DNA from 3 places in the Janthinobacterium sp. EB271-G4-3-2 genome. Region 1 is predicted to be linked to each of the others. Evidence: predicted binding sites of a transcription regulator. Region 1 holds the regulator's gene; each other region holds the start of a gene.
The links. Region 1 encodes LexA, which represses DNA repair genes until DNA is damaged. Its sites were predicted from a motif close to ACTGTATNNNNATACAGT; they were not measured.

Region 1 (5,998 bases):
GATTGTCGCGGCTGTACAGTTCGTCGATGCGTTCGACCACTTGCGTCAGCAGGGGCTGGATGGCGGTCCAGCCCTGGGCGCCGCGCGCGCCTTCTTCGGCGATGGCGAAAATCTTCGATTCGGCCTCGTCAAGCATCTGCTTGACTTCCTTGCCTTGCGGGCTGAAGGCCGTGCCGGAGATATCGTCGGCGACGGTGATGAGCTTGCGCAGCACGCCGCGGTCGCGCACGATCTCGGCGTAGCGCCGGATGTTCGCGGCCGATGGCGTGTTTTGCGCCATGGCGTTCAGGTAAGCGAGTCCGCCCACGTCATCGGCCTTGCCGAGCTGGGTCAGGGTTTCAAAAACAGTAATGACATCGGCTGGCTTGGAAGCGTTAACCATCTTGACGATTTGCTCGAAGATGATGCGATGGTCATAGCGATAGAAATCCTCCGCATGCATGAAGTCGGCGATGCGGTCATACGCGGCATTGTCGCGCAGCAGACCACCGATGACGGATTGTTCTGCTTCGATCGAATGCGGCGGAATACGGAGGGAATCCAGTTGCGGATCAGAGGGGGCGTTCATGGCGCGAATTATACCCGCTTCGGCGTGCTGGCAAAAATAAAGGGCTGAAATTGAGCGAAAAAAAGGCCACAAAAAAGCCGGGCGAACCCGGCTTTTCATAGTGCGGCAATGCTTGCGGGCCAGGCCCGCAGACAATTACGCGTTCGCGTCTGGAACGACAGCGATAACAACTTCCACGACCACGTCGGTGTGCAGAGCAACCGAAACGTTGTGCTCGCCAACGATCTTCAGCGGGCCGGTAGGCATGCGGATTTGTGCTTTTTCAACAGCAAAACCTTGCTTGGTCAGCGCTTCAGCGATGTCGAAGTTGGTGACGGAACCGAACAGACGGCCATCAACACCAGCTTTTTGAGCAACTTGAACGGTCAGGCCGCTCAGTTTTTCGCCCTGGGCTTGCGATGCGGCCAGTTTGGCGGCAGCAGCTTTTTCCAGTTCGGCGCGCTTGACTTCGAATTCAGCCACAGCGGTTGCCGTGGCACGACGTGCCAGGCGTTGTGGGATCAGGAAGTTACGTGCGTAACCGTCTTTGACTTTGACGACTTCGCCGAGGTTACCGACGTTAACAACTTTTTCTAACAGAATGATTTGCATAGTTCTTCTCCAGGAATATCTGACCGATTAAGCGTGGTGCAGATCGGTGTATGGCAGCAGCGCGAGGAAGCGAGCGCGCTTGATTGCGGTGTCAACTTGGCGCTGGTAGTGCGCTTTGGTACCGGTCAGGCGTGCTGGCATGATCTTGCCGTTTTCTTGGACGAAGTCTTTCAGCGTGTCGACGTCTTTATAGTCGACTTGCTCAACGTGAGCTGCGGTGAAGCGGCAGAACTTCTTGCGTTTGAACAACGGGTTTTGCTGTTTGCGTTTTTCTTTAAGCTTGAGCTTATTTTTGTCGAACTTTTTACCGAATGCCATGTCAGGCTCCTGTATCTAAAATGCGCTAGTCAGAATTGACTGCACTAAAATCAATGATGTGAAACACCAAACTCTTGCTGTTGCGGCTCTTCCTGGCCAGGAAACCCGTGAACTGATACACCCCGCCCAAGCTTGCCTGACTGAACCTGCCTGAGATTTCGCCAGCGGCTAGCGCGGCAACATCAAACTCGGTCAAACGGGCAATCCCTGCTTCCATCTGCTGCGAACTGTGTTGCAATACTGCATTCACAATCGGCAGCCCTGCCGGGGTATAGCGCAATATTTCGCGCTCGGCAATGATGGCGGTGACTTGTAGCTGGTTCAGCGCACGATCCTGGTCAAGAATTAAGCTGCTGCTGCGGCTGGAGCGGCTGCTGGTGCTTCGGTGCGGTGGCTTTTGGCCGCGTCTTCGCGTTGTACCGATTTCATCATCGGCGAAGGAGCTGTTTCAGCTTTCTTCATTTTAACGGTCAGGTGACGCAACACGGCATCATTGAATTTGAATGCTGTTTCCAACTCGACCAGGGTCTCGTTGTCGCATTCGATGTTCAGGCAGATGTAGTGTGCTTTAGGCAGCTTTTGGATCGAGTAAGCCATTTGACGGCGGCCCCAATCTTCCACGCGGTGAACCGAACCGCCGCGGGTGGTTACGCTGGCTTTGTAGCGTTCGATCATCGCGGGCACTTGCTCGCTTTGGTCCGGATGGACGATAAAGACTATTTCATAATGACGCATGCAAACTCCTTCAGGTCGGATTGATAATCGCCCACCCCGGCGTCAAGACGGGTGTGGGAAGGTCAGCCGAAGATTATAACCGCCTTTTGCAAACGTTTCAATCATTGCTTGCGCCGGCGCCCGAAAAGCCCGCGCGCCACCGTGCTTTCCGCCCGTGGACAAGTATTTCTTGCGAAATTCGCCTAAAACACGGAAATCCCCTTGCATAGTGGGCGATACTGTACAAAAATACAGACTGTTCATATAGACAGCATTTTAGTATGCACCCACCGCTCATGATCAAGCTGACAGCACGACAAGAACAAATCCTGAACCTGATCAAGGACGCGATTGAAAACACGGGCTTTCCTCCTACCCGTGCCGAAATCGCCAATGAACTGGGTTTCAAATCGGCCAATGCGGCCGAAGAGCATTTGCAGGCCCTGGCCCGCAAGGGCGCGATCGAGATTTCGCCCGGCACCTCGCGCGGCATCCGCCTGATCGGCGCGGCGGCAGAAGCACCGCCATCGAAAGTGCCGGCGGCGCTGCTGATGTCGCTGCCCCTGATCGGCCGCGTGGCTGCCGGTTCGCCCATCCTGGCCCAGGAAAACCTGGAAGCGAGCTACAACGTGGACCCGGCCCTGTTCTCGGCCAAACCCGACTTCCTGCTGAAGGTGCGCGGCTGGTCCATGCGCGACGCCGGCATCATGGATGGCGACTTGCTGGCCGTCAAAAAGGTCGACAGCGCCAAGAATGGCCAGATCGTCGTCGCCCGCATCGGCGACGAAGTCACCGTCAAGCGCTACAAGAAGACGGGCTCCGTCATCGAACTGCTGCCGGAAAACCCGGACTTCAAGGTGATCACCGTGTCGCCGGAAGACGAGTTTGCCCTGGAAGGTTTGGCCGTGGGGCTGATGCGCAGCTGGCATTGATTGAGCGCGCCCTCATAAACCTACTGCGCAGCCCACTCTCGGGCATCCGTTGCTCGCTAGCTGGGCGCCCCCGTACAATGTACAGCTCCGCTACTCAACCCGATATTGGGCTTGCTCGCTACGGTTTCTGAAGGCACGAAGACATTACCATTGAACGGCGAAAAACAAAGGGCCGCAACAGCATGACTGTTGCGACCCTTTTCATTTATCCGGCTACTTATACATCGAGTGCGAGTGCCTGGCGGAAATCCTCAAGCAGATCCACCTCATCCTCGATACCGACGGAGACGCGGATCAGCGATTCGGCGATGCCCATGCTGGCGCGCCGCTCGGCACCCATCTCATAGAAAATCGTGTGGGCGACGGGAATGACGAGGGTGCGCGTGTCGCCGAGGTTGCTCGCGGGAATGGCCAGGTTCAAACGATTGAGGAAATCGAAGCAGTCGATGCCATCCTTCAGCTCAAAGCTGAACAAGGAACCATAGCTGCGGAACAAGTCCGTCGCCAGCGCGTGCTGCGGGTGCGACGCCAGGCCCGGGTAATGCACGGCCGCCACTCTCGGGTCGGCCTGCAGCATGGTGGCCAGCGCCAAAGCGTTCGAGCAGGTGCGGTCCATGCGCAAAGCCATGGTTTCCGCGCCGACAGCGATATGGTGCGCCGCTTCCGGCCCCAGCGAAGCGCCGAAGTCGCGCAAGGCCTTGGCGCGGATTTGCGCGATGCCCCACTGGGCCGGCGCCGCCTTCTTGTAATTTTCAAAGATGTTCGGATACTGCGTCCAGTCGAACACGCCCGTGTCCGTCAAGCTGCCGCCCAGGGCATTGCCGTGGCCGCCGATGGATTTCGTCAAGGCATTGACCACCAGGCCCGCGCCCACGGCTTTGGGGCGGAACAGATATGGCGTCGTCATCGTGTTGTCGACGATGTACAAAATGCCCTTTTCGCGGCACAAGTCGCCGATTTTTTTCAGGTCGGCGATTTGCGTGCGCGGATTGGCGATGGTTTCCACGAACACGATGCGCGTGGCCGGCGTAATGGCGGCCGCCACGTTGGCGACGTCCGTGGCGTCGACGAACGACACGGCCATGCCCTGCCCCGTCACCGTTTGCCACAGGCTGTTGGTGTTGCCAAACAAAAAGGCCGACGACACGACATGGTCACCCGCGCGCAGCAGCGATTGCACGACGGCGCCGATGGCGCCCATGCCGGTGGCGAAGCACAAGGTCGCCACGCCGTCTTCCATCTTGTTGATCTTGTCTTCCAGCGCGGAAACGGTCGGGTTGCCCTGGCGACCGTAGCGGAAACCCGCTTCCTTGCCCTGGAACACGGACGCGAGCTGGCGCGCATCGGCGTAACCGAAAGCAACGGAAGTATGCACGGGCTTGTGCAGCGAGCCGTGTTCGATCCCCTTGCGGCGGTCGTTGTGCAGGATGGTGGTGGTGAAGCCGTAGTTTTTTTTGGTGGTCATGGTGGAAGTTCCAAATACTCGTCTTGCCGCTTAACCCAAGGCAAGTGCCGGGGTCAGACCCAGCGGATCTGACCCCGAAAAAAAAGCCCGGCAATAGCCGGGCCTAGAATCAAGCCTCGGTAGTAGCGAGGTTCAGGTTCAGCTGGGAACGCGGCGTATCTTCGGGCGCTGCCGCCTTCGGATGGTGGCGCGCATATTCCAGGCGGTCCAGGTATTCCTGCGACACGTCGCCCGTCACGTAGACGCCATCGAAGCACGAGGCCTCGAAGTTCGTCAGGGCCGGGTTGACGTCGGCGATCGCCTGCTTCAGCGCGCCGATATCCTGGTACACCAGGTAGTCGGCCGTGATTTCGCGGCACACTTCTTCCGTCGTGCGGCCGTAGGCGATCAGCTCGTCGCGCGTCGGCATGTCGATGCCGTACACGTTCGGGTAGATCACCGGCGGCGCGGCCGAAGCGAAGATGACCTTCGTCGCGCCCGCTTCGCGCGCCATCTGCACGATTTCACGGCTGGTGGTGCCGCGCACGATGGAATCGTCGACCAGCAGCACGACTTTATCCTTGAATTCGGAGGGGATCGCGTTGAGCTTCTGGCGCACGGATTTCTTGCGCGCCGCCTGGCCCGGCATGATGAAGGTACGGCCGATGTAGCGGTTCTTGATGAAGCCTTCGCGGTATTCGATGTTCAGCGCCATGGCCAGCTGGATGGCGGCCGGACGCGAGGAATCGGGAATCGGCATGACCACGTCGATATGCACGCCCGGCAGTTCGGCGCGGATCTTTTCGGCCAGGTATTCGCCCATTTTCAGGCGCGTGGCGTACACGGAAGCGCCGTCGATGACGGAGTCGGGACGGGCCAGGTAGACGAATTCGAACACGCACGGGTTCAGGCTCGCATTGTCGGCGCACTGGGCGCTGTGCAATTTCTTGTCGGCATCGATAAAGACGGCTTCGCCGGGACCGATGTCGCGCACGAAGCGGAAGCCCATGCCTTCCAGGGCCACGGATTCGGAAGCGATCAGGTATTCGGGACCTTGCTCCGTTTCATTGATGCCCAGGCACAACGGACGGATGCCATGCGGATCGCGGAAGGCCAGCAAGCCCACGCCGGCGATTTGCGCAACGGCGGCGTAACCGCCCTTGACGCGGCGGTTCAGCACGGTAACGGCCTTGAAGATGGCTTCCGGGTCCAGGTTCAGGCCCGTCGTCGCTTCCTGGATTTCATGCGCCAGCACGTTAAGCAGCACTTCCGAATCGGAATCGGTATTGATGTGGCGGCGGTCGTTCTTGAACATTTCCAGCTTCAACTGCTCCCAGTTGGTCAGGTTGCCATTGTGCGCCAAGGTGATGCCGAACGGCGCATTCACATAGAACGGTTGTGCTTCCTCTTCGCTCGACGAACCGGCCGTCG
Region 2 (5,998 bases), 130 kb from region 1:
CCATCGCATTTGACAGGCTGACCGTCGTGTCGTTCGGCGCGTGCATCACCAGCAGGGCCCGGCGCAGGCCGGCGATGTGCTCCTTTAAACTGTGGCTGCCCGCGTCGTCGACGAATTGCTGGCGGATGCGGAAAGGCCGCCCTTCCAGCCGCACCAGCGCTTCGCCTTCGGCGGCGATTTTTTCCAGATGGTCGCTGAACATGCGCGTCACGTAGGCGGGCGTGCTCGGCGCGGCCAGGGTGGCGATGGCGGTCGCTTCCGGCACTTGCGACGCGGCGGCCAGCACGGCGGCGCCGCCCAGGCTGTGGCCGATCAGCAATTGCGGCGCGGCGTGTCTGGCCCGCAAAAAGTCGGCGGCGGCGACCAGGTCGTCCACGTTCGACGAGAAATTCGTGGCGGCGAACTCGCCTTCGCTGGCGCCCAGTCCCGTGGAGTCGAAGCGCAGCACGGCGATGCCGTGTTCCGTCAAGCCTTGCGCGATGCGCCGCGCGGCCAGCACGTCCTTGCCGCAGGTAAAACAGTGGGCGAACAGCGCGTAGGCGCGGATGGCGCCGTCGGGCGCATCAAGGCGCGCCGCCAGCACATGGCCGTGCGCGCCGGGAAAATCTTGCCGGGTGGATTTCATTGTCTCAGATCAAAGCTGCCGCGCAGGGCGGCCGATGGCGCATTGTAGCGCCGTCCGGCCACGGCTGTTTTAGCCACGCGATGGTATGTCGAGACCCGTGATGACGGCAGGCCGGGCCAGGAAAGCATCCAGCACGCGCTGCACGTTCGGGAAATTCTCAAAACTGACCAGCTCGCCCGCGCCGTAAAAACCCACCAGGCAGCGTACCCACGGGAAGATGGCGATGTCGGCAATCGTGTACTGGCTGCCCATGATCCAGTCGCGGCCCTGCAGGCGCTGCTCGAGCACGCCCAGCAGGCGCTTCGCCTCGCCGAGATAGCGCTCGAGCGGACGCTTGTCCTCGTAATCCTTGCCGGCGAATTTGTGGAAGAAGCCCACCTGGCCAAACATGGGGCCGATGCCGCCCATCTGGAACATCAGCCACTGTATCGTTTCATAGCGCAGGCCCGCGTCCTGGGGAATGAACTTGCCCGTCTTTTCGGCCAGGTACAGCAAGATGGCGCCCGACTCGAACAGCGCCAGCGGCTTGCCATCAGGGCCGTTCGGATCGAGGATGGCGGGAATCTTGTTGTTGGGATTGAGGGACAGAAATGCGGGCGATGTCTGATCGTTGCGCTCGAAGCTGACCAGGTGCGGCTCGTAGGCCAGGCCCAGCTCTTCCAGCAAAATCGAAACTTTGATGCCGTTCGGCGTCGGCAGCGAGTACAGCTGCAGGCGCTCGGGATGGCGGGCGGGCCATTTTTGGGTGATGGGGAAGTCGGAAAGCTGTGTCATGGATATCCTTCGTTTCAATTAAAGATGCGGCGCCGGGAAGCCAGTATAGCCAAGCACGGCAGTTTCAGCAGGACAGCCCATTCAGCCAAACAAGCCATGCAAAAACCAGCGCGGCGCGGCGTCTTCTCCGCTGCCGGCGATGCGCTCGCGGTAGACCCAGTAATGGGCGTGGTCGAGGCCTTCGGCGATGAAATAGTCGCGCGCCTGCGACTGGCCCCACCAGCCCGCCTCTATGCGCTCGGCAACGGACACCATTTTCAAGGGCGAGCCATAAAACGGCCGGTGCTCGCGCATCAGCAGGGCGATGGGCTGGGCCAGCAGCCAGCCGGGACGGGGCATGCCGGCCAAGCCCGGCGGCAAGTCTGGCTGGGCGTTCTTGGCGCCGACCTTGGCCGGCAGCGGCAGCCACTGGTTGGCCGCTTCGGGACGGTAATCGGCGCGCGGCGCGGCCTGCAAGACATTGTCCGTGCCCAGGCGCGCCACCAGCAATTCCAGCAGGCGCTGGCGTTCCTGCGGCGTGCCGCCCGGTTCGGGGAACAGGGTCTCGCTGGGCGGCGCCATCGGCTGCACCTGCAGCGCTTCCAGGGTCAGGCCGATCACGGGCGCCTCCAGCGCCAGCTGCGCCAGGCGCTCCTTGAGCAGGCGCACCAGGTGCTCGTCGCGCCACACGGCCTCGCCCAGCGCCAGGTCGATGACGGTGGGCGGGCGCGCCACCCTGCCCCGCTCGTGCGCCAGCAGCAATTGAATGCGCTCGACGGCAAATTGCCGCGCGCACAGCCAGCCCGTCATTTGCTGCAGCAGGCGGCGCGCGCCGAACAGCAGCGCGTCCGCCTGCTCCACGCGGTCGAACAATTCCAGGCTGGCGCGGAACGTGGGCGGCGCTTCGAGCCACACGAACAGTTCCGTGCTGTGGCCATGCGCATCGTCGAGCATATCGAGCAAGGCTGCGCCGCAACGGCGCTGCAAGCCGGGCCGGGGCAAGTGGCGCAGCTGCCCCAGGGTGCGGCAGCCAATGCCCTCGAACCAGTCCAGGTAGGGACGCGCGGGCGGCAGCAAGGCGCACGGCAGGCCGTCGAGGCGGCGGGTGAGGCTCTCCATGCCCAGCACGCGGCGCCGGCGCGTAGCGGCGCGCGCCAGCAGCCAGGCACCGCGCGCCGTAGGGGCGCACGACAGCTGGGCCGTGTAGCCGAGCGCGCGCAAGCTGGCCGCGATGTGCCGGCACAGGGCGCGCACGCCGCCGAACAGGCGCAGGCTGGCGCCCGCATCGACGAGCAGCGTCGCTTCCTCGCCTTGCGCCACCAGCGGCGAATATTGCAGCAGCGCCAGCGCCACCGCTTGCAGGGCTTGCGCTTCCAGGTCAGGGGAGCGCTCGTGCAGGCGCGCCTGCGGCGCCAGCATCAGCGCACCGGCGCGGCGCATGCCCGGCCGGATGCCGGCGGCCCGCGCCAGCGGCGACACGGCCATCACTTGCTCCTGCTCCAGCACTACGCCCAGGCTGTCAGCCGACCAGCGCGGGCAAAATACTTCGAGCGGGAGCCGGGGCAGGCACAGGCCGATCCAGAGTCGCATGGCGTAGCAGTAATGAAGGAGGTTGCAGGGGCAGGAACAGGGGCGCGTCGCGCTGCGGTCCCCGCCGCTTGATGAAGCCGATCTCGATGCCGCCCGCGGCCGGGCGCACGGACAGGCGCAGCGGCGCAGGCGACGCATCCTGCGCGCCGTGCAGCGGGCGCAGCATGCAGAACAGGGTGTTGCCGCTTTGCGCGGCCAGGTGCAAACGGCGCAGGCTGTCGGCGCGCACGTGCGGCTGCCAGAACAGCAAGGCGCCGCAGGTACCGCTGCGCAAGATATTTTCCGCCGCCCACAAGGCATCCTTGCCGCCGGCGCTTTTGAGCCACAGCAGTTGCGATGGCGCCAGTCCCTGCGCGGCCAGGGCCAGCGCCTGCGGCGGATGGGGCGGCTGCAGCAGCACGATGGGCAAGCCCGGCAGTTGCGCCAGCGCGGGCGCCAGCAGCCGCAATTCGCCGCTGCCCGGCTGCTGCACCAGCAGGTCGATGAGGCTGCCGCTGGGCCAGCCCCCGCCGGGCAGCTGCGCGGACAGGGCGGCAAAGCCCGTGTCCAGGCAGCGCGTGGCGCCCTGCCCCAGCTGCGATGCGCGCCACAAGGACGGGTGCAAGGCTTCCGGCGAGGCCATCAATTGAGAATGTTGCATCATTGGATAGAGAGGTTGATACTGTATGCATATACAGTACTATCCGGCCTCGCTTTTGGCAAGGTTTATCTGACTGCCGCTACCGCCGGGGCCGCTCCGCCATGTCCGAAAAACCCCGTTTTCGGCATCGATTGCTGTACCATAAGCACTCTCCTTACCGGTTGGCAACGTACCAGCCGGCTTCCTCCGTCCATAAGGAAACGCATTTGACCACCATCCAAATCATCAGCGCCATCGTCTTCGGCCTTGCGCTCATCCACACCTTTGCCGCCAAGTCCTTTGAAACCTTGTCGCGGCGCCATCCCCGCCATGCGGGCTTGCTGCACTTGCTGGGCGAAGTCGAAGTCGTGTTCGGCTTCTGGGCCTTCATCCTGATTCTCATCATGGCCTTTGTCTCGGGCAGCGATGCGGCCATCGAGTATGCCGAGTCGCGCCATTACACGGAGCCCCTGTTCGTCTTTGTCGTCATGGTCGTGGCCGCCTCGCGCCCCGTGCTCGACGCCGTGCAGCGCCTGTTGAAAAGCGTGGCGCGCGTGATGCCGCTGCGCACGGAACTGGGCCTCGTCTGGCTGGGCCTCGCGCTCGTGCCCCTGACGGGCTCATTGATCACGGAACCGGCCGCGATGACCCTGGCCGCGCTGATGCTGGCGCCGCAAATCTTCCGCCCGGGCATCCCCGAATGGCTGAAATACGGCGCGCTGGGCGTGCTCTTCGTCAACGTTTCCATCGGTGGCACCCTGACCTCGTACGCGGCGCCGCCCGTGCTGATGGTGGCCACCACGTGGAACTGGGATAGCGCCTACATGGCCAGCCACTTCGGCTGGAAGGCCGCCATCGCCGTGCTGATCAACGCCACGGGCGTGAGCATTCTGCTGCGCAAATACCTGCACAGCAATACTTCCGACATCAAGCCGAAGGCCGGCGAAGTGGAAGCGCCAAAAGTGCCGCTGGCCGTCAGCCTCGTGCACATGATCGTGCTGGCCGGCGTGGTGACCCTGGCGCACCATCCCGTGCTGTTCATCGGCCTGTTCCTGTTCTTCCTCGGCTTCGTGCAGGCGTACGAGCGCTATCAAAGCCCGCTGATCCTCAAGGAAGGCTTGCTGGTCGGCTTCTTCCTCGGCGGCCTGGTGGTACTGGGCGGCATGCAGCAATGGTGGCTGCAACCCATCGTCTCGAGCCTGAAGCCGCTGGCCCTGTTCTTCGGCGCCCTGGGCTTGACGGCCATTACCGACAATGCGGCCCTCACTTACCTCGGTTCGCTGATCGTCGGCATGACGGATGAAGCGAAATACATGCTGATGGCCGGCGCCGTGGCCGGTGGCGGCCTGACCGTCATCGCCAATGCGCCGAACCCGGCCGGCGTGGCCCTGCTGCGCCGCGGCTTCAAGGATGAATCGATCGGCGCCGTCGGCCTGCTGGCCGGCGCCCTGCTGCCGACGGCCGTGGCGGCCTTGGCCTTCCTCGCTTTGTAACTCGACTCACGGGGCGGCTACCGGCCGCCCCCTGCTTCCTCAATTTCCTCCTCAGTTTCCGTCATACACGAGAAAATGCAGCCGGTCATAGAACAGGCTGTAGGCATAGTCGAACGTGCCCACGCTGCGAAAACCCTTGTGCAGATACACTTGCAGCGCTTCGCTCTTTTCCCACACCGTCAGGGTGATGCGCGCGCAGCCCTTGCGGCTCGCCAGGTCGCGGATTTCATGGAACATCTGCCTGAATAACCCCTGGCCCCGGTATTTCTCGTCGATGGCCAGGCTGCTGACGAAACAGTCGTCGGCACGCGCATGCGCGAGCACGAATTCATCATAGGCATCGTCGAGCGCCTTCATGTCGTCACGGTAATAGGAGACGGCGCCGCAGGCCTGGAACTCGTCCATCGTCGCGGCCGTGAAAAAGCCGATGAAACGCTCGTCCTCGTCATGCAGGCCGTGGATGTGCGCCAGATACGGGTCGATGTTTTGCCGCCGCTGCAATTCGACGAATTGCAGATTCAATTTATTACCGAACGAGCAGTATTCGAGGTAGCTGGTGGCAAACAGCAGCTTCGCCATGCGGTTCTTCGTCTCGTCGTCCAGCAGTTCGCCCGGCACCAGCGTGAGCGGCGCATGCGACAGCAGGTCCGCCTGCGCCTCGTCACCTGGCGGGGCCACATCGCTGACGGCCGGCATGCGGCTGCCGTGGCGGCCCACGGTCGGGCGCCAGAAAGCACCGGCGGCAATATGCTGCGAACGGTGGGCCAGCAGGTAGCGGCAAAAGACGGTATTCACGCGGTCGAGCTGCGGGTCGTCCGACAGCACCGAGTAATAGTGAAAATGGTCGATGTCGGCCCGCAGCTGGGCCGCATATGCCATACGCGGCACTTCCTCGATATCGAACACATCGACGATGTC
Region 3 (5,998 bases), 120 kb from region 1:
GCTTGCCCGCGCATGGCCGTGGTCACCGTCAAGGCTGCCGGTGCGCCAGGCGCCGTCAGCAGCACATGGGCGGCCGCCAGGGTGGCATGCAGGCACAGGGGACTGCGCGTGTGCGGATAAAAATAGTCGAGCACGACGCCTCCGTCCGCTTGCCGGTCGAGGAAGACGCAGGCGCTGACCTGGCGTTCGCGGGCAAATTGCTGGCGCGCCGTTTCGCTGTTGTCGTCGTTTTCCACGACCAGCGCCGCATTGCCGCCACCGGGTGCGGCGCCGAAACATTTTAATAAGTGGACGATCATGATGGGCGAGGCATAAGGTAAAACACGAGCATAAACGAAAATATGCGCAACGCCTGTTGCAATCCTGCCAGCCTGTAGCGACAAGGCTCTGCTTATTGACGCCTTCGTGGAGGTTGCATATCAACTGATGATATATTTTGCCGCATGTAGATCGATCCTGCCATTGATACATTGCTGGACCTTGATGGTTCCATACTCGACCAGGATGGCGGCTATTGGATCAAGATAGAAGCCAGACGGACAAAGGTATCGGATGAGATCCCCCACGGCATACGCTACTCGCTGACGTTGCACGAACCGTATGGCAAACGCATTCTCGGTTGCGCCAATGCCCATATGGTGAAGCCGCCAAAAAAATTAGCTATGTCACCGTCAGGTGTGGGAATGCGCCTAAAGTTGCTTTCAACAATGTTTCCGGTGAGCGGATGCGCCCGGCGTCGAGTATCCAGCGCCAGCCCAGGTAGTTCGGCAGGTGGCGCGTCGCCACGCCGTGAAACGGCCCCATCCATTGTCGCAAACGGCTGTGATAGGCGTTGACGTTCTGCACGTGGGCGGCGCCCTGCACGCGGATGCCGGCGCGCAAGTTGACGGCCTGGTGGCTGATGCCCGCTTCCCGGGCGAAGGCCCGGTAGGCGCGATGGCCGTCGGTGACCAGCAAGACATCCTTGTCGATCATGGGCAACAAACAATGGTGCAGCTGCGCCTTCGTCAATGCTCCTTTGCCCGTGACGAAATCGAGAGTTTGCCCCGTGCGGTCGCGCGCCACCAGGATGCAGACCTGTTCGTTCGATATGCCGCGCTGGCGGGCATGGCCGCCACGGCGGCGGGGCGGACGCGTCATCTGCCGTGCTCCCTTTTCCGATTCCAGCAGATATAACTCGTCGGCCTCGGCGATGCCGTGCAGGCGATGCGGCCGGTCCGTCTTGGCCAGCGATAAAAACCGGTGACGCCAGCGAAACGTGGTGTTGCGGTGCACGCCCAGCTGTGACGCGGCCTTGCGCACGGAATCCGATGCCAGCAGACAATCGGCGTAGTCGAGCCACAGCGATTTATGGCGCAAGCGCGCCAGCGGCGTGCCGGTGAGCGCATTGAAGGTGCGTCCGCACGGCACGCAGCGGTAGCGCTGCAGGCCGTGCGCATGGCCATGTCGATGCAGGTGAGGCGAGTGGCAGGCGGGACAGGCCAATCGCGGCTGCGCCACACTTTCCAGCAGCGCGACGGTCGCGTCGTGTGGCGCGTTGCCATGCAACAGGGCAATGCCAGCCTGCCGCTGGCGTCGGTTCAACTGCGCAAACTGCGCAACAAAGCTGATCCATTCGGCTCGCCGCATGATCTGCTCCTGCAGGTAAGTATGCAGAGTCAGACAACACAACCAAGGGAAGATTCCGGCATTTCCCCTATTTGCCGATGACAGAGCCAAAAAATTCAAATATGCGGGACGTATCGTGACTTTTGACCATAAACATCGGCATCCGTCAGATCAGGGAGTGCCATACGAATTCAAGGACGCACAGCATCTGATCGATGACTTCTTTGCTGACGTGGACCGCATTTTGCTGGAGGTAAAAAAGCAATGAAACCGATTTTTATTGGCATCATGCCGCAAGAGAAAATCCGCGAACGCCTGCTCGCCATCGCTCGCGGCATATATAAACCGAAGGCGGATGAGCCCAAGGTCTGGTTCACTTCGATCAAATCGCTGGCGGAAGTCTTGAGCGACGAAAACCGGGCATTGCTGCACGTGATTTTGGAAACGCAACCGGAATCCATCTCGGCCTTGGCTGAGACAACGGGCCGTAAACCGAGCAACCTGTCGCGCACCTTGAAAACAATGTCCAATTACGGCATCGTGGAATTGAAACGGGAGCGCAATCAAGTTCGCCCCGTAGCCACAGCGACGGAGTTTCGTATTGTCGCGCATTGACTTTTCAGGCTCTCAGCTTTTGACTTTCTAAATCAACAGTCGTTGCGCTTCCCGGCCACCTCTTCCGGATGCGTATAATATACTGTGTTTATATACAGTATTGAGGTGGATCATGTGGGGCGCCGTCTTACCCGAGTATGCTGAGTTGTACTGTCTGAGCAATTTCAGCTTCCTGCATGGGGCCTCGCATGCGGAAGAGCTGGTGGCGCGCGCCGTCCAGCTCGGGTACAAGGGGCTGGCCATCACGGACGAGTGCTCGCTGGCGGGCGTCGTGCGTGCCCATGCGACGGCCAAGCGGGCCGGTTTTCCGCTGACCATCGGCGCGCATTTTCATTTGACGCAGGCCGACGGCAGTCCGGCCCTGTCCCTGCTGGCGCTGGTGCGGGACATCGACGGTTATGGCAATTTGTCTGAGCTGATTACCATGGCGCGCACGCGGGCGGCCAAGGGGCGCTATTTGCTGACGCCCGACGATTTTGCGGCGCCTTCGGCCGAGTTTGCGCATTTGCGGGGGCTGCCCGGTTGTCTGATGATCTTGCTGCCCAGCTATCCGGCCCAGCCGGAAACCGTGCGCGCGCAGGGGGCGTGGATGGCGGCCACCTTTGGCGGCGAGCGCAGCTGGATCGGCCTGAACCTGCTGCAGCGGGCGCAGGATGACGCGCACCGCAGCGCCGTGCAGGCGGCCGCGCAGGCGCAGGGTTTGCCCGTGGTGGCCGTCGGCCACGTGTGCATGCACGTGCGTTCGCGCAAGCCCCTGCTCGATACCCTGTGCGCCATTCGCGTGGGCAAGCCCGTGGGCGAGTGCGGCTATGCGCTGGCGCAAAATGCGGAGCAGCATTTGCGCGCGCGCCTGCGGCTGGCCAATGTGTATCCGCCGCAGGCGCTGGCGGAAACCTTGCGCATCGCCAAGATGTGCGAATTTTCCCTCGATAGCTTGCGCTATGACTATCCCGACGAGCTGGTGCCGGGCGGCCACACGCCGGCGACCTATCTGCGCGAGGAAACGTATGCGGGCGCGCGCATCCGCTTTCCGCTGGGCATTCCGGCCAACGTGCAGGAACAGATCGAGCAGGAGCTGGATCTGATCGCCGAGCTGTCGTATGAAGCGTACTTTTTGACCGTGTACGACATCGTGCGCTTTGCCCGCTCGCAAAACATCCTGTGCCAGGGCAGGGGCTCGGCCGCCAATTCGGCCGTCTGCTATTGCCTGCACATCACGGAAGTGGACCCGGCACGCGGCAATTCGCTGGTCGGGCGTTTCATGTCGCGCGAACGTAATGAGCCGCCCGACATCGACGTCGATTTCGAGCACCAGCGGCGCGAAGAGGTGATTCAATATATCTACGGAAAATATGGGCGCGAACGGGCCGCGCTGGCCGCCGTGGTGATCAGCTACCGTCCGAAAAGCGCCTTGCGCGACAGCGGCCGGGCGCTGGGGATCGACCTGGCGATCGTGGAAAAAGTGGCCAAGGCGCATCGCTGGTTCGACGGCAAGCGCGATCTGCTGGAGCGCCTTGCCGAATGCGGGCTCGACCCGGAAGCGGCATTGTCGCAGCAGTGGGCCGGCCTGGCGCAGCAGTTGCTGGGCTTTCCCCGCCATCTGTCGCAGCATCCGGGCGGCTTCGTCATTGCGCACGGGAAGTTGTCGCGCCTGGTGCCGATTGAAAACGCCACCATGGCCGAGCGCAGCGTCATCGAGTGGGACAAGAACGACCTCGAGGAACTGGGCTTGATGAAGGTCGACGTGCTGGCGCTGGGCATGCTGTCGGCCCTGCGCCGCGCCCTGGAACTGGTCGGTGCGCGGCGCGGCGAAGAGTTCCGCCTGCAGGATATTCCCCGCGAAGACCCCGCCACCTACGACATGATGTGCGAGGCCGACACCATCGGTGTGTTCCAGATCGAGTCGCGCGCACAGATGAGCATGCTGCCGCGCCTGCGGCCCCGTGAATTCTACGACCTCGTCATCGAGGTGGCGCTCGTGCGTCCCGGCCCCATCCAGGGCGGCATGGTGCATCCGTATCTGCAGCGCCGCCAGCGGAAGGAACTGGTCGAGTATCCGAAGGGCCTGGAAAAGGCGCTGGGACGCACCCTCGGCATTCCCATTTTCCAGGAGCAAGTGATGCAGGTGGCCATCATCGCCGCCGATTTCACGCCCGGCGAAGCGGACCAGTTGCGGCGCGCCATGGCGGCCTGGAAACGCAAGGGCGGCATGAACAATTACCATGACCGCATCGTCAATGCCATGGTGGACAATGGCTATGAGAAAAAGTTTGCCGAGGCCATCTTCAGCCAGATCGAGGGCTTTGGCGAATACGGCTTTCCCGAGTCGCACGCGGCCAGTTTCGCCCTGCTGACGTACGCCAGTTCCTGGCTGAAATGCCATGAACCGGCCGCCTTTCTGTGCGCCTTGCTCAACAGCCAGCCCATGGGTTTTTACAGCCCTTCGCAACTGGTGCAGGATGGTCGCCGGCATGGCGTGCAGGTGCTGCCCGTCGACGTGGCCATCAGCGGCTGGGAAGCGACGTTGGAAGAGGCCGCGGAAGGGGGCGCGCCCGCCGTGCGCCTGGGCTTGAACAGCCTGTTCGGCATGCGCGCCGAGGCCGCCCAGCGCATCGAGGATGCGCGCGCCATTGCCGCTTTTATCGACGTTGCCGACCTGGCGCGGCGTAGCGGCCTGGACCGTCATGACTTGCAGGTGCTGGCCGCCGGCAATGCGCTGCACGCGCTGGCCGGGCACCGGCGCGCGGCGCTGTGGCAGGCGGCCGGCGCCGTGCCCGACAGGGATTTGCTGCGCGCCACGACGCAAGAGGAAGACTTGCCCATGCTGGCGGCCCCGACGGAGGGCGAGAGCATCGTCAGCGACTACCGCGCGCAAGGCCTGACTCTGGGCCGCCACCCGCTGGCGCTGCTGCGCAGGCAATTGCTGGAACAGCGTTTCATGCCGGCGTCTACGCTGATGACGTACACGAGCGGGCAAGTGGCGCGCGCCTGCGGCATCGTCACCGTGCGCCAGCGGCCGGGCACGGCCAAGGGCGTGATCTTCATGACACTGGAAGACGAGACGGGCACCGTCAACGTCATCGTCTGGCCCGACCTGGTGGAAAGCCAGCGGCGCGAAGTGCTGAGCGCGCCGCTGCTGGGCGTGTACGGCGTGTGGCAGCGCGAGGGCATCGTGCGCAATCTGGTGGCCAGGCGCCTGGTCGACATGTCGCATTTGCTGGGACGCTTGCGTACCAGCAGCCGCGATTTTTGTTGAGAATTGTCTTGTTTGCCCAAGGCATGGCATCATTTAAGAATGACAACATCACCCGAACCGACACTGCGTCCCGCCCTCGTCGCCGACGCGCCCGCCATCGTTGCCCTGATCGACGACTTGATGCCCTTTCTGACCCTGCATCCGGATGGCGCGGGGGCGGAAAAATTTATCGAACATTGCCGCCAGCCGGCCATCGAAGGCTATCTGTCGCAGTCGCGCTATGCGTATCAGCTCGCGCATATCGGCGGCGAGCTGGCCGGCGTCGTGGCCATGCGCGACAACACGCATCTGTTCCACATGTTCGTGCCGCGCGCCCTGCACCGGCGCGGCATGGCGCGCCGTTTGTGGCAGGCAGCCCGCGATGCGTCGCTGGCCAGGGGCGATGTGACGGCCTTTACCGTCAACTCCTCGCTGTATGCCTTGCCCCTGTACACGAGCTTGGGCTTTGTCGCCACGGGGCCGAAGGTGGAGGAGGGCGGCATCGCTTTCGTGCCGATGCGCATGGAGTTGACGGCCTGA

Region 2: a site for LexA is predicted at 3,629-3,646, ahead of imuA (translesion DNA synthesis-associated protein ImuA). Genes of this name have one in related genera too.
Region 3: a site for LexA is predicted at 2,305-2,322, ahead of IGS55_RS08825 (error-prone DNA polymerase). Genes of this name have one in related genera too.

Annotation. Positions count from the first base shown of each region.
Region 1 is NZ_JACYMG010000003.1:105,186-111,183, forward strand. It holds gene IGS55_RS08305 (replicative DNA helicase) at 1-568, opposite strand, end outside; gene rplI (50S ribosomal protein L9) at 704-1,159, opposite strand; gene rpsR (30S ribosomal protein S18) at 1,187-1,477, opposite strand; gene priB (primosomal replication protein N) at 1,503-1,802, opposite strand; gene rpsF (30S ribosomal protein S6) at 1,823-2,212, opposite strand; gene lexA (transcriptional repressor LexA) at 2,488-3,123, shown strand; gene IGS55_RS08335 (cystathionine gamma-synthase family protein) at 3,341-4,588, opposite strand; gene purF (amidophosphoribosyltransferase) at 4,698-5,998, opposite strand, start outside.
Region 2 is NZ_JACYMG010000003.1:239,515-245,512, forward strand. It holds gene IGS55_RS08895 (alpha/beta hydrolase family protein) at 1-625, opposite strand, end outside; gene IGS55_RS08900 (glutathione binding-like protein) at 695-1,399, opposite strand; gene IGS55_RS08905 (Y-family DNA polymerase) at 1,481-2,968, opposite strand; gene imuA (translesion DNA synthesis-associated protein ImuA) at 2,898-3,608, opposite strand; gene IGS55_RS08915 (putative Na+/H+ antiporter) at 3,815-5,080, shown strand; gene IGS55_RS08920 (GNAT family N-acetyltransferase) at 5,132-5,998, opposite strand, start outside.
Region 3 is NZ_JACYMG010000003.1:220,449-226,446, reverse strand. It holds gene IGS55_RS08840 (PhzF family phenazine biosynthesis protein) at 1-299, opposite strand, end outside; gene IGS55_RS08835 (IS1595 family transposase) at 661-1,629, opposite strand; gene IGS55_RS08830 (HVO_A0114 family putative DNA-binding protein) at 1,873-2,223, shown strand; gene IGS55_RS08825 (error-prone DNA polymerase) at 2,336-5,479, shown strand; gene IGS55_RS08820 (GNAT family N-acetyltransferase) at 5,519-5,998, shown strand.